Regions from separate parts of the Aeromonas sp. 160P genome, predicted to be linked through region 1. Evidence: riboswitches for the same ligand, from Rfam matches in the RefSeq annotation. Region 1 holds a riboswitch; each other region holds the start of a gene.
The links. A riboswitch is a leader RNA that binds a small molecule or an ion and turns the genes downstream of it on or off. The one in region 1 is predicted to bind cyclic di-GMP.
Positions count from the first base shown of each region.

Region 2: another riboswitch for cyclic di-GMP. It lies ahead of ACY8FN_RS07615 (glycosyl hydrolase family 18 protein); the one in region 1 lies ahead of ACY8FN_RS19595 (glycosyl hydrolase family 18 protein).
Region 3: another riboswitch for cyclic di-GMP. It lies ahead of ACY8FN_RS03160 (immunoglobulin-like domain-containing protein); the one in region 1 lies ahead of ACY8FN_RS19595 (glycosyl hydrolase family 18 protein).

Region 1 covers NZ_JBUXKV010000001.1:4,217,578-4,222,723, forward strand. Annotated here, with positions in the region: gene ACY8FN_RS19595 (glycosyl hydrolase family 18 protein) at 1-2,433, opposite strand, end outside; cyclic di-GMP riboswitch class I at 2,532-2,619, opposite strand; gene ACY8FN_RS19600 (glycosyl hydrolase family 18 protein) at 3,135-5,146, opposite strand, start outside.
Region 2 covers NZ_JBUXKV010000001.1:1,599,850-1,604,995, reverse strand. Annotated here, with positions in the region: gene ACY8FN_RS07615 (glycosyl hydrolase family 18 protein) at 1-2,746, opposite strand, end outside; cyclic di-GMP riboswitch class I at 2,862-2,944, opposite strand; gene ACY8FN_RS07610 (OprD family outer membrane porin) at 3,783-5,146, shown strand, end outside.
Region 3 covers NZ_JBUXKV010000001.1:661,063-666,208, reverse strand. Annotated here, with positions in the region: gene ACY8FN_RS03160 (immunoglobulin-like domain-containing protein) at 107-2,302, opposite strand; cyclic di-GMP riboswitch class I at 2,350-2,434, opposite strand; gene prlC (oligopeptidase A) at 2,896-4,938, shown strand; gene ACY8FN_RS03150 (putative bifunctional diguanylate cyclase/phosphodiesterase) at 5,145-5,146, shown strand, end outside.

The DNA.
Region 1 (5,146 bases):
CGGTTCATTGCCCTGGGTCCAGTATTTGGCACGCCATACCAGCTGGTTATGGCTGACCTTGTCACCACCGTTGTAGACCTTGCTGGCCTGCCATGCAGGCTGGTTGGCAGCTTCAGGGTCTGTGGTGGTACAGCTGTCGCCACCTTCACCGCCATCGTTAATCGGCGTAACGGTAAGACGAGTTGCTGCGCTGGCGTCGAGTGCGCCATCGGAGACGGTCAGGGTCAGGTCATAGCCAGTCTCGACATCCACTGCGGGGCCAGTGACGACCAGAGTCTCGCTGTTCTGGCCGGTGGCCGTGATCCCGGCAGGCACTTGCCATTGGTAGATCAGCTCGTCGCCATTGGGATCGGATGCCTTGGCAGTGATGCTCACCTGCTTGCCCTCTTCTACTTTGAAGCTGGCAGGCAGCGTAACGACCGGAGGCAGGTTGGGTTGCGGTGCCTTGTTGGTCACCACCACCTGATCCTTGGCAGCCAGTTGCTGGTCATCGGTCACGGTCAGCTCGAATACCAGTTGGGTATCGGCACTGACGGCGTTCACATCGGCCCGAACCTTGGCTTGCGTGGTATCACCCAGTACGGCCTGCGGACCGGAGATCTGCTTCCAGCTGTAGGTCAGGGTACCCTTTTCCGGATCGTGGGAGGCGGAACCATCCAGCATCAGGGTGGCCGGGCCGGTCACCGCCACATCGCTGCCCGCATTGGCTACCGGCGGCTTGTTGACTGGCGGGGTGATCCCTTCACCATGACCGAGGCCTTCATGCATGGCGTTGAGGATGTCGCCGTTATCGGCATCGATCTCCCAGGAGAAGAGGCCACCCAGCTTGTTGGCCAGCACATACTGGCCCTTGGCCTTGACGGAGCGATCGTCATCATAAGTGATCAGCTCGCCAGTGGAGGGCTTGAACAGGGTCGCCGCTTCTGCGGTCTCGTCGTAGTTGTATTCCCAACCCGCACCCATGTGGTTATTGACGATCTGGCGATAATCGACCACGCCATCTTCCCAGGTACCCTTGATCTTGCCAGTTGCGGTACCGGTGAAGGGATCGTTGCCCTGATAGCCGCTCACCCCTTTCCAGCCACGGCCATAAGCCGCCGCACCGACCACCAGTTTTTCGGAGTCGACACCTTGTGCCAATAGCAGATTGACCGCTTCATTGGTGTTGTAACGCTTGTTGGCGGAGCCATTGGTCGCTTGATACAGGTTGGCCTGATGACCCAGCTGGGTATTGCTCCAGCCACCGTTGTAGTCGTAGCTCATCACGAAGAGGTAATCCATGTACTGCTGGGCAGCCTTGTAATCCACATCTTCAATCTTGTCATAACCGGCACCGATGGCAGAGGTCAGCTCATAGGTGCGACCGGTCTCTGCTTCCAGCTCGTCGAGCATGGCGCGCAGCTCTTTCATGATCAGCACATAGGTAGCCCCATCCTTGGTCTTGTCGCCCAGGTTGGGGTTGGCGCCGTCACCACCCGGAAACTCATAGTCGATATCGACGCCGTCAAAGAACTTCCAGGTCTGCAGGAACTCTTTGACCGAGGCGACGAACACGTCACGCTTTGCCTTGTCATGCATGAAGTAGAAGGGGTCGGAGAGAGTCCAGCCGCCGACGGAAGGGAGGATCTTCAGGTCCGGATAGGCCTGCTTGAGGGCCATCAGGTTACCGAAGTTGCCCTTGTAGGGCTCGTCCCAGGCACCCAGCGTGCCTTGTGGCGCTTGTATCGCAGCCCAAGGATCGTGGATCGCAACCTTGAAATCTTCGCGACCGGCACAGGATTTTTGCAGCGCTCGGAAGCTGTTGCCGTTTTCGATCTCTTTGAGGCTGTCGTTGATGCCATCACCGCCGCAAATAGGGGTGAAGCCATAGAGGATATGGGTCAGGTTCTGTGCCGGGATCTTGTTTACCGGGAAATTTCGACCATAAACGCCCCACTCAACGAAGTAGGTACCGACAACCTTGCCGGATTTGTTGGCATAGGGCTTGTTGTGTTCTTGCAGAGTCGGCTTGAGCGGAACAAGGTGACTACCATCAGTATCGGCAATCAGGATCTCTTTGGCATCAGACAGGGTGCAACCATCGCCGTTGCACAGCGCGACCTGCATCTGATAGCGACCACCTTTGTTCACCTTGAAGGTGGCGGTGCCGGCCGCAGAAGAGGGACCTGACCACACTTCCTTGCCATCCAGCAGCACTTTGGCGGTCTGGCCAATATCGCCACTCCAGATGTTCCAGGTAACGGTGACATCGGCGGCGTCTTTGCGGGTCACCAGTTGGTTGTATGCACTCGCGGAGGGATTGACTTCGACAATGGCAAACTTGGTAGGGCCCCAACCAATGGCGGGTTTACCGGGAGCGGCGGCATAGGCGGCCGATGAGGCGAGCAGGCTACCGACCATCATGGCCAGCAACGCAGGTTTTGGACTTAGCATATTGCTTTCCTTTACGTTATTGAAAAACGAAAGGGCAACGCAACACGACAGGTAACACAAAGATGACCACCCCTTGGCAAAGGCAGTCTGCATAACACTGTGGTGGCCCCGCTATCTTAGGTAAACATGTCCCTTAAACCGGAAGCTTTGCGTCCCGACTTTTCAATCGGTTTGCCCTTAGCACAACTTTATTCTCGGCGATAAATAATCACTGATTGACTATATGGGTATTCAAGGGATTAAACAAATCCGACCATTGCCTTTTCCCTCGAAAAGAAACGCCACAAGTGTTTAATTTTTAAGGGTTAATTGTTTAAAGCCAGATGATTGAAACATACACTTTGTTCACAACAACAGAGGCCATGGCTTGGCCATGGATCGAGCCATAAAATAAACCGATAAAAAACAATAACTAACAAAAGTGTCATTTACGAAATACCACCCTGAACATGAATTAATAATGGTTTTATCAGCGCGCTTTTGTCACCGGCCCCGCAGCCTCCCCCCACCCAATTGACCATTCAGATACGACAAAATTGTTCGTTTGACTTTACGCCCGGGGTCGCCAGTACCGCCCCTAACCAAAAAGTGGCGTGGTGGCCCACTGAATGTCAGAGCGCGGTGGGGTAAAGAGGCGCTGGCACTGATTGCCAGACAAAAAAAACGGGGCATGACTGGCATGCCCCGTGACCATTCAACTCTTATTTACAGCTGGCGGCCCCCACATCCTGCCAGACGTCGTGTTTGCCGGGCTCGCTGCCCTTGGTCCAGTACTGCGCCTTCCACTGACGGCCGTTATAAGTGGTGATCTCGCCACCGTTGTAGGCCACATTGGCATCCCAACCCAGTTGCACCTTGCTCACCAGCAGCCACTGATCCGTGGTGCGGCTCGGCTCGTTGCCCTGAGTCCAGTACTTGGCCTGCCACACCAGCTGGTTGTGGCTCACCTTGTCACCGCTGTTATAGGTGGTTGCCGCTTTCCAGACTGGCCAATTGACTGCATCCGGATCGGTCGCCGTGCAGCCACCACCGCCGCTGGCCGGTTTGACCGTCAGACGGGTTGCCGCGCTGGCATCCAGCCCGCCGTCGGAGACGGTGAGGCTCAGGTCATAGCCGGTGTCGCTGGTCACGCTCGGGCCGGTCACTATCAGGGTGGCGCTGTTCTGGCCTGTCGCGGTGAGGCCTGCCGGCACGCTCCACTGATAGGTCAGGGGATCACCGTTCGGATCGGAGGCGGTGGCCTTGATGGTCACTTGCTTGCCCGACTCTACAGATGCCGTGGCTGGCACGCTCACCACCGGCGCCAGGTTGGCTTGCGGCGCCTTGTTGGTCACCACCACCTGATCCTTGGCACTCAACTGCTGGTCATCGGTCACCGTCAGCTCGAACACCAGATTGATGTCGGCTGCCACGGCGTTCAATACCACGCGGGCCTTGGCTTGAGTGGCATCGAGCAAGCCAGCCTGCGGCCCGGAGATCTGCTTCCAGCTGTAGCTGAGAGCGCTGTTCTCCGGATCGTGAGAGGCCGAACCATCCAGCGTCACCTCGGCCGGGCCGGTCACCTTGAGGTCACTGCCCGCGTTGGCCAATGGCGGCTTGTTGACCGGCGGCGTGATGCCACTGCCGTGGCCCAATCCTTCATGCATGGCGTTGAGGATGTCGCCGTTGTCGGCATCGATCTCCCAGGAGAAGAGGCCACCGAGCTTGTTGGCCAGCACATACTGCCCCTTGGCCTTGACCGAACGCTCGTTGTCATAGGTGATGAGATCGCCGGTCGCCGCCTTGAACAGATAGGGCCCCTCGGCCACTTCGTCGTAACCCTGCTCCCAGCCAGCCCCCATCCGGTTGTTGACGATGTCGCGGTAATCCACCACCCCATCTTCCCAGGTGCCTTTCACCTTGCCGGTCGCCTTGCCGGTGAAGGGGTTGTTGCCCTGATAACCGCTCACCCCGGTCCAGCCACGGCCATACATAGCGGCCCCGACCACCAGCTTGCCGGGGTCAACCCCCTGCGCCAGCAGCTGATTGACCGCCTTGTCGGTGGTGTACTTGGTATTGGGATCCCAGCTCGCCGCATAGAGGTTGGTCTGGTGACCCAGCTCGGTGTTGCTCCAGCCACCGTTGTAGTCGTAGGTCATCATGAAGATGTGATCCATGTAAGGCTGGGCCGCCTTGTAGTCCACATCCTGGATCTTGTCGCCCCCTGCCCCGATGGCCGAGGTGAGCTCATACTGGCGACCGGTCTCGGCCTCCAGCTCGTCGAGCATGGCCCGCAGCTCCTTCATCAGGGTCACATAGGTGGCACCATCGCTCGGGCTGCCCAGTTTCGGGTTGGCGCCCTGTCCGCCCGGGTACTCCCAGTCGATATCCACACCGTCGAAGAACTTCCAGGTCTGCAGGAACTCCTTCACCGAGCCGACGAACACATCGCGCTTGGTTTTGTCACCGAGGAAGTAGAAGGGGTCGGAGAGAGTCCAGCCACCGACCGAGGGGAGGATCTTGAGGTTCGGATAGGCCTGCTTGAGTGCCATCAGGTTGCCAAAGTTGCCCTTGTAAGGCTCGTCATGGGCGGTAAGGCGGCCTTGCGGCATCTGGATGGCAGCCCAGGGATCGTGCATCGCCACCTTGAAGTCGGCGCGGCCAGCACACGCCTTCTGCAGCGCCTGGAAGCTCCCTTCGATCCCTTTGAGACTGTCGTTGAGGCCATCCCCGC
Region 2 (5,146 bases), 2.6 Mb from region 1:
TACCGCTCGGCACACCGGCGGCTGGCAGATAGTAGGTCAGCGCCACTTCCACATCAGCTCCCGGTGTCCAGGCCTTCCAGGTCGGCAGGGTCAGCCCTACCTTGTGAAAGTCCTTCTCGCCCGCAATGCCGTCGGAGTTCTGGTTGCCACCGCTCTCAACCACTTTCAGCCCCATGCCGCTCTGGTCGGTAATGGTATCGGAGGTAGAGGTCGGAACCAGGAACTCGATACGGGTACCGCCCGGAATGGTCTGGGTCGAGTTGTTGGTGAGCTTGAGGGTCGGGTTGATCGGGTAGTTGGAGTCCCCTTCCTTGAAGCCGGAGAGGCTCACTGCGATGTCGAGCTGGGCCGCCGGAGCTGCCAGATCGTTCTGCTTGGTGTGGTACTTCGTCGCCTTGGCGAACTTGTCGTAGGCGAGCGTGGTCAGGGTATCCCCCATCCCGTACTCGTTCTTGGCAGGATCGAACGCGTAGTCGCCCGCCATCTCCCAGAACATCACACCACCCAGACCACGGTTGATGATGTAGTCGAGCTTGTGGCCCATTGACTCTTCATCTTCGGTGGAGAGGAACACTTTCTTCTCTTCGTTCCACAGCCAGGGCGCGTGGGCCTTGTCATCGTAGTAACGCACATACTTGCCTTGCATCACGTGAGCAGGGTTGTTGGGATCCAGACCCCAGGCTGTGCCGTAGCTCGGCAGGGTAGTGATGCCGAGGCTGGCCGCGTTCTCCAGGTTCTTGGCATGCCACATGGGCACGGCGCCACCGCCGATCTCTTTGCCGTTCTTGTCGAGATCATGCCAGATGTTGTCGATGCCGACCGCCCCGTTGCCGCACGGAATGGTGCTGCCACCGGTGCCGGGTTGGCAATCGCTCTGGCTCGGCAGGGCCGCCTTGCCACCCAGACCGTGGGTGCCACCACTGACCCCTTGCCAACCGCGGGTGTAATAGGGCACACCGACGTTGATCTTGCCGGCTGCCAGCGCACCACGGAAGTAGTGTGCCGACCAGGCCGCATTGAGGTAACCGATGCCGCCAAACTCTTTCTGGGTATAGACGCCCCAGTTGGCCAACTCTCCATCAGCCTTGTTATCAAACAGCGCCGCGTTGTGGCCGACAAAGTTGTTCCAGGCACCGTGGAAGTCATAGGTCATCAAGTTGACGTAATCGAGGTACTGGGTGACCTGGAAGTTCTCCATCCCGCGCAGCAAATAGGCCGACGCCGGTGAGGCGATGGTCAACATGTACTTGCGGCCATCTTCGTAACCAGCGTTGTCGAGCCGCGCCCGCAAGGTCTTCATCAGCACCTCGTAGTTGGCAAACAGCTTGGCCCGGCACTGGTTGGAGAGCGGGAAGTCGTTAGGATTGCCCGCATCCTTCATGGAGGTGGGGTATTCGTAATCGATATCGACCCCGTCAAAGCCGTACTGACGGATGAAACCGACTGCCGAGTTGGCGAGGGCATTGATGCCGTCGGTATTGACCGAGCAGTCGCCCTTGGTGGTGGCGGTGTAGAAACCGCGGGTATCAGCCCAGCCCCCTACCGAGATCAGGGTCTTCACGTCCGGATACTGCTTCTTGTACTTCGACAGCAGGTTGAAGTGGCCCTTGTAGGCGAATTCAGGATCCATCTCGGCACCCGGCACGCCGTCCCAGGTCATCTTGGTAGCAGCATCGTCCACCTTGATCAGGTGGCTCTGCTCATCCACAGCCGCGAAGGCATAGTTGATGTGAGTGATCTTGTTCCACGGAATGTCGCTCACCAGATAGGCTGGCAGGCCATTCTTGCCGGTGCGCCAGGAGGTGAAATAGCCGATGACCCGACGGGCGTGGTCATCCCCCATGCACTCGTAGCCATCCGGACGGTAGATCTGACGGATATCACAGGAGAGGTTTCCCCCATCTGGCGGCAACGCGGCCTCTTCGACAGTGACGGTTACCGCCGCCGACTCGCCGCTCAGATTGGTCTTGTCGGTGGCCACCAGCTTGAGGGCAGCACTGCCTTTGGCATCCGGCGTCCAATTGACCTGCCAGGGAGCAGTGGTATCTTCACCCATCTTCTTGCCGTCGACATAGAGCTCGACTTTGGCCACATCGTTATTGGCATCGGTGACATTGCCGCTCACCGCCACACTGCGACCCAGCGTCACCTTGGCGCCATTGGCCGGGCTGCTGATGCTCGCCTTGGGCGCCTCTGGTGCCACCACGGCGGCGACCTTGAAGCTGGAATCCGCTTCACTCAACACCTTGCCATCTTTATCCAGCGCCCTGGCTTTCAGAGCATGGGCCCCCACTCCGGCGGCACTCCAGCTGGCATTCCAGGGAGCGGCGCTCGCCGTAGCGACCAGCTTGCCGTCGATGAGGTATTCGACTTTGACCAATGCAGTCACCGGGCCGCTCAAGCTCACCGCCAGCGCCACGCTGGCACCTTCATTGAAACTGGCACCGGCAGCCGGTGAGCTGACAGCTACGCCGAGCGCCGGGGGTGGCACCTCGCCGCCATAGAGCCTCCAGGCATCGGCCCAGACCACACCAACGCCCGGTTCATAGTGATAAGGAGATGCCCCGCACCAGCCTGAATAGGGAAATTCTTTGCACTCGTAGAGCGCGCCGACGTTGCTGACGATATCGCCAGCCTTGTAGGCAGTACCGGATTTGTAGGCGGGATAAGCGGCCTGAGCCCAGGCGGGCGCAGCCGCAAGGGCGACCAGCATGGCAAGCCTGCTGGGTCTGAAGAGCTGTCGCATATTGTTATCTTCCTTGTTTTGTCTTGGCGTTGGTCACCAAGGCAAAGAACAATCGCAACCTGCATGATGGGCGCAGACAACTGGCAATGGACCTGCCACAAAAACCACCCTCACCCAGGGAAACCCCGCTATCTGGATCCATGATCAAGACCGGAGGCATTGCGCCCCGACATCACTACCGGTTTGCCCTTTACCTGGGTTCCGTGAGGAACAGGCCGAGTATAGGAAGCAACCTGCAGAGCCTCAATCTTAATTCTCGAAAGAAAATATGTGAGTTTCCGCCGCCCCCTCCGTTTTCAGTCAGCCGAAATTAATGTTTTTATCATTAATTTCATACTGTTAGCCAAGTCAAAAAAACCAAAATCACCCTCATTTGCATCCCCGTAATGTGCGTTGGCTCACTGGTACGACATGCCAGAAATGTGACAATGCGCGCCCTTGGTCAACGAGCCAAGGCTATGGAATCACTGGCAAAAATAAAAAAGGAACACCTAAATCATGTGTCATGACTCAGGTTTTCACCACCTCAGTCAGCAGGCCCAAACGTCTCGCTTCCCTCCCGTGACAGCTGGCAAACATATGGCGAATAGTTTTTTTGTAACGAAAATTTATCTGTTACAACGAGGTTAATTGCTCTACTCGGACCCTGATTGATAAAAACCAGTGTGAACGCAGGCTACAGCCAAGAGAAAACGCTTTTATTGCCGCGATACTGGGGATGTAACAGATTGCAGGTGCGGTAATGAATATTTGCACTCGGTCATACTTTTGAAACATGACGGGAACTTTTCATTGATATTTCGCACCGCGAACGTACTCTTATGGTTGTCCGATAGCCAAGAATCGGAACATAAAAAAACAACATGTGATGATCAGGATCGCCAACCACAGATGTGCCAAGACATCCGGGTTCGCAGGTAACCAAGACAAGATTTTTTCCCCTTAGGGGTTTTGATTGCAATGCCAATACCGAGCGGTAGGCCCGATGCCAACTGCCGGAAAAAAAGCTAAGTCCATAAAATCAGGAGCAATAAAAATGGAAAAAGTGATCTTCAAGCGCGCCGCTTTGAGTGCCGCTGTGGTAGCCGCTCTGGTCGCCCCCGGCATGGCATTGGCTGCTCAGGACATGATGAGCCCAACCTACGGCAAATCCTATGAGGCCTTTGCCGATGATGCCAAACTGAGCGGTGGCCTGTTCTACTTCCAGCGTGATCGTCAGCGCGTGGAAGGGCCTATGATGGCTGACCCAAACGACCCAGACAAACAAATTCCAAATCCTAAAGCTGGTAAATACAAATCCAACCTAAGCCACGCCACTGCTCAAGTCGCCCTGAATTTTAACTCTGGTTACGCGTGGGATTTCATCGGCTTAGATCTCGGTGGTTTCGGTGCTTACGACCTTTCAATTGATGAAACCAATGGTGTTAACGAAGAAAACGAGTTCAGCTTCATTGGCAGACAATGGGGCGGAAAAATGGATGGCGTTTCGGAAGGCGGGTTTAGCCTTTCTAACGCGGCACTGAAATTTAAATTGGGTGACAGTGTTACAGCTAAAGGTGGTTATACACAATTGTACGTTCCTGGTGTGATTGGTGTTAACTGGTCCTATCAGCCGGGTACCTATCGTGGTGGTCAAGTCGAAGGCAACTTTGGCGGTCTCTACCTCACTTACGCAATTGCCGATGAATACAAAGCACCATGGTTTAAAGAGACTGCTGGATTCTCTAAAAAGTCGATGTATGCAGGCAGTACTGCATTTAACGATGAAAATAGCATCGACTATATCCACGGCTTAGCTGCCCGTTATACCTTCGAAAATGGTACTGCTGTGACCGGTTCCTTCGGTCAGTCCGAAGGCTATATGGACAGTTACCACTTTAAACTTGCTCACAAGTTTGACGTACTGGGCGGCCTCTCCACCAGCTACCAATTCTACGGATCTGATACTGAAAACAATGACTATAACGGTCTGGCATGGCAGCAAGCACTGACTGCAGCTTGGAACTATGCCCAGTACAGTTTCCGTCTGGAGGGGATGTGGACCAAAGCGGAAGGCGATTTGGGTAACTATCTACCTCGTTTGACTACTGGCTATGCAAACTCTCAAGGTGCCAACGAAATTTGGTGGGACTCCCGTTCCGACTGGAACGAAAACAACGAGAAAGCGTTGTTTGCTGGCGTGACTCGTTCTCTGGATGACCTGGTTGGTGCGCCTGGTTGGACTGTCGGTGTATCTGGTGCTTACGGCTGGGATGCCGAAAATGGCAACAGCACTCGTGTTGACGGTAAAGAGTGGGCAGCTAACTTCGATGTCATGTACACCGTACAAGATGGCAAGCTGAAAGGTACTCTGTTCAAACTGCACTTCACCGATTACAACAACAAACAAGACGAATTGGG
Region 3 (5,146 bases), 3.6 Mb from region 1:
CTTTCGTTATGAATGTCGCCCGGAGATAACTCCGGGCTGTGCCAATCGCGGTTGATGCGACGTGGTGGAGGGAGCCAGCGGCTCCCTCTTGGTTATGACCTGCTGATTACAGCTTGGTCCAGGCATCGCTCCAGGCAGAGCCGGTACCCGGTGCATAGTGGCTGGTAGAGCCACCACACCAGCCGCTGTACGGCCAGGGTTTGCACTCGAAGTTGCCGCCGGCGTTGCTGACCCGATCACCGGCCTGATAGCTGGTGTTGGGGGCATAGGCCGGGTAGTCGCCATCGTTGCCGCCGTTGTCGCTCTCTTCAGCCAGGGTGACCGGGAAGCGCTGTACCACCGGCTTCTGGCCGTCAGCCAGACCGCTGATGACCACTTCATAGCTGCCGTCAGTGACGTTGCTGCCTTGCAGTACCAGCGAGCTGGTGCCATTCACTTTGCTGCTGGTGGTGCCGTGGCTGCGGCCGCTCTGCTCCAGGGTCGCAGTGATCTGTACCGGGTTGGCGGTAGTCACGTTGAAACGGATGCTGACCTGACCGTTGACTATGGTGTACTCGCTGGCCATGGCGCCAACGGTGAAGTCGCTGCTGTCGATCACCGGCGGCTTGTTGCCACCGTCACAGTCGCTGTCACCCTGAACTTTCCAGACACCCCAGTCACCTGTGGTACCCGGCTCTTCGTTCTGGGTCCACCAGCCAGCCAGCCAGTTCTTGCCGTTGTGGCTGACGATGTCGCCGCCGACGTAGACCTTCTTGGCATCCCAACCGTTTTCACAGATAGCGCCCTGCTCCTTGACGGTCACGTTGCGCTGCTGGGTCACCAGCTGACCGGCACTGTCGGTCACCTGATAGGTGAGGGTGTAGCGACCGACCTTGTTGCTGTCGACGCTGCCGCTGACCTTGATCTGGGCAGTCAGGTCACCATCTTCTTCGTCATTCGCGCTGACGCCGGTCATCGGATCGAAGGGGGTACCCAGCTCCAGCGTGGTGTCGGTGACGCCGCTGAATACCGGCTTCATGCTATAGACTTCGACGCTACGCAGCTGTTCGGTGACGTTGTTGTCACGATCGCTCACCTTGTAGGTGAGGGGGTAGAGACCGATGCGCTGGTTGTCTACCGAACCTTCCACCAGGATCTGGCCAGTCAGGTCGCCATCTTCCTTGTCGTTGGCGGTGACACCGGCCATGGGATCAAAGGCGGTGCCCTGCTTGATGCGGGTATCGCTCACGCCACTGAACACCGGCTTGCCGTTGTCGATCGGCGGAGTGATCTCCTGCTCGTGGATGAAGGGGCCGTAGCTCTTGATGAAGGATTCGTTGTAGGCCTGACCAGCGGCGTTACGACCCATGTCCCAGTTGATGGACCAGGTCATCACGCCGCGCAGGGGCTGGCCCTGGCTCTTCAGCTTGTTGAAGGCATCGAACAGATCTTGCGGATTGGTGACGTAGCCAGTGGCGGCGGCGTCGATGTTGGTCGGGATGCCGAACACCAGCTTGTCGTGGGGGATCTTGTAGTAGCCACGGGTGCCGTTGATCAGCGAGTCCGCCATGTAGTAGATGAACTCTTCTTTCAGGGCATCGTTGTTCTGGGCAATCCAGCCGAAGCCGTCGATCCAGATACCGTCGCCACCCTGGTTGTAGAACTGGGGGTTGATCCAGTCATAGTAACCTTCCAGCGCCCGCAGATAGGGGGTGTAGAGGCCGTTGGCGGTCAGGTAGGGGAACTCGGGCGCCATGGTGATGAGGAAGTTTTTCCCCTGGGCACGATAGTGATCTTTGACGATGCGCAGGGCGGCCGGGATCACGGTCTGGTTGTTGGCAGCGGTGACTGCGGTTTGCTCCAGATCGATGTCCAGACCGTCAAAACCGTAGGTCTCCACCAGACGAATGATCTCGTCAGCGAAGGCTTGCTCCTGGCCGGTGCGCAGCTCGATGTGGGCATCGGCACCGCCCAGTGCCAGCAGCACGGCGCGGCCCTGACGGTTCAGTTCAGCGATCTGTTCGATGAACTGGCTTTCATTCATGCCGGTGCCGGTATCCAGCTTGAAGGTCGGGATCGGGTTGCTGCCATAGACCTTCATGAAGGAGACATCGACCACGTTGTATTGCGGGTTGACCTGATCGAGCTTGACGCAGGGGGCGACGCCACCCTTGTAGCCAGCGCCGCCGCACCAGTTGTGCCAGTAGCCGACTACCACGCCAGATTGCGGGTTGACCATGTTCTGGCCTGCGCTGGCGGCGTGCAGCATGGGGCTGGTGGCGCCGATCAGGCAGCCCAGCAGGGAGAGTTTGAACTTGTTCATTGTTGCTCCGTACGTTGCAAAAGGAGGCCCATCAGGGGATGGGCTTCGGGGGCAGCTCCGCTGTCATAGGAAAATCCCTTAGACCGGTGGCTTTGCGTGGTGGTCTTTCGAGCCACCTTGCCTTTTTCACCCGACCTCTGTGTGGCACAGACAATCAAGTGGCCCCCCAAATTAGCCGCATATGGTAGGAGAGGGAAGATAAATTAATCAACGTGCTCTTCTGTATGTCACATTTTGGAAAAAGTTAATAATTCAAAGTGTTCCAGAGGGTCTTTGTTTAAATAACAGGATGTTCGAAGAGGGGGGAAAGCCTGATGGCCACAGGGTTGGTGAGGAATTTACCCTGATGCTCGCCACCGGTGGCATGCCTATCAGTAGCACGGGAATGATGGGGAACAAGGGCTGCGGCCTGTGTCATTAGCTGACGCGAGGTGGCCCCCGGCTGGCTGGCGGCACCCCGGTTGTGAGACGGATGGCAAAAAGGGGGCTGGAGTGTGATTCCAGCTTGATTATTGCATGGGTTGCCCACATGTTAGAAAACCATACAGAGCTGATAAAGCGGTCTGTTCAAGACCTAACAAGAGGTAACCGGGATGAATAACCCTTTGCTGACAATGGATGCACTGCCCCCTTTCAGCCAGATCCAGCCAGAGCAGGTGCAAGCTGCCGTGGTGCAGGCGATCGCTGACTGCAAGCAGAAGATCAGCGATGTGCTGGCCCAGAATGAAACCCACACCTGGGATAGCCTGATTGCCCCGCTGGAAGAGGTCAATGACCGTCTGGCTCGGATCTGGTCACCGGTCAGCCACCTTAATTCCGTCCTTAACAGCGAAGCGCTACGAGTGGCACATGATGCCTGCCTGCCGCTGCTCTCTGAGTTCCAGACTTATGTCGGCCAGCATGAAGGGCTCTATCAAGCCTATCTTGGCCTCTCCCAAAGCGATGACTTCCCGCTGCTGAGCGGCGCCCAGCGCAAGGAAATCCTCAATACCCTGCGCGATTTCCGCCTCTCCGGTATCGGTCTGCCTGCCGAGGCGCAGCAGCGTTACGGCGAAATTCAGGCCCGTCTCTCCGAGCTGGCCTCCCGCTTCAGCAACAATGTGCTGGATGCCACCCAGGGCTGGCACAAGCCGGTGACCGAGGAAGCCGAACTGGCCGGTCTGCCCGACAGCGTGCGGGCTGCTGCCCGTCAGATGGCCGAACTCAAGGGCAAAGAGGGGTGGCTGTTCACTCTGGATATCCCCTCCTATCTGCCGGTGATGATGTACTCGGACAACCGCGAACTGCGTGCCGAGATGTATCAGGCCTTCACCACTCGCGCCTCGGATCAGGGCCCCAACGGGGGTAAGTGGGACAACTCCGCCATCATGAGCGAGCTGCTCACCTTGCGCCGCGAACTGGCCCAGCTGCTTGGCTTTGCCAACTATGCCGAGCTGTCGCTGGCGACCAAGATGGCGGACAAGACCGAACAGGTGGTGAGCTTTCTCACCGATCTGGCGGCCAAATCCCTGCCGCAAGGCAAAGCCGAGCTGGAGGAGATCCGCGCCTTCGCCACCGAGCAACATGGTCAGAGCGAGCTGGCCGCCTGGGATCTCGCCTATTACGCCGAGAAGCTCAAGCAGCACAAATTCTCCATCTCCGACGAGCAGTTGCGCCCCTACTTCCCCGCCAGCAAGGTGGTGAAGGGGCTGTTCGAAGTGGTGAAGCGGGTGTTTGGCATGAAGGTGCGCGAGCGTCTCGGCATTGATACCTGGCACCCGGACGTGCGCTTCTACGACATCTTCGATGCCGAGGATGAGCTGCGTGGTAGCTTCTACCTCGATCTCTACGCCCGTGAACACAAGCAGGGCGGCGCCTGGATGGATGTGTGCCTGGGTCGTCGTTACCGTCAGGATGGCTCGCTGCAAAAGCCGGTGGCCTACCTGACCTGCAACTTCAACGGCCCGGTGGATGGCAAGCCAGCGCTGTTTACCCACAACGAAGTGGTCACCTTGTTCCACGAGTTCGGTCACGGTATTCATCATATGCTGACCCGCATCGACGTGGCCGGTGTCGCCGGGATCAACGGCGTGGCCTGGGATGCGGTGGAGCTGCCGAGCCAGTTCCTCGAGAACTGGTGCTGGGAGTCCGAGGCGCTGGCCTTTATCTCTGGCCATCATGAGACCGGCGAACCGCTGCCTGCTGATCTGCTGGAGAAGATGCTGACGGCCCGCAACTTCCAGGCGGCGATGCAGATGCTGCGCCAGCTGGAGTTTTCTCTGTTTGACTTCCGGTTGCATCAGACATTTGACCCGGCCAACCCGGATCAAATCCCGAACCTGCTGGCTGAAGTGCGCAGTCAGGTGGCGGTGATGACGCCACCCGAGTTCAACCGCTTCCAGCACAGCTTCTCCCACATTTTTGCCGGTGGCTATGCGGCGGGTTACTACAGCTATAAGTGGGCTGAAGTGCTCTCTGCTGACGCCTTCTCCCGCTTCGAGGAGGAGGGGATTTTCAATCCGGTCACCGGCCAATCCTTCCTGAAGCACATTCTGGAGAAGGGGGGCTCGAAAGAGCCAATGGAGCTGTTCCGTGCCTTCCGTGGCCGCGAGCCCAAGGTGGATGCCCTGCTGCGCCACAGCGGGATCGCTGCGTGATATCTCTCCTCCAGAACCGGGGTGAGCTTCAAGCAGGTACATATTTATGACCTTGTAGGGTCAATTTGTGACTGGTGCGACAAAAAGGGACCTTATGGTCCCTTTTTTCGAGTCTTTTTAATATCTTGCTGACTGCATATTTGCACTGCCCGCGGCTCTTCAGTAGAGTCGTGTTCTAATCAGTCAAGGTGAGAAAGCCACTTGCCAT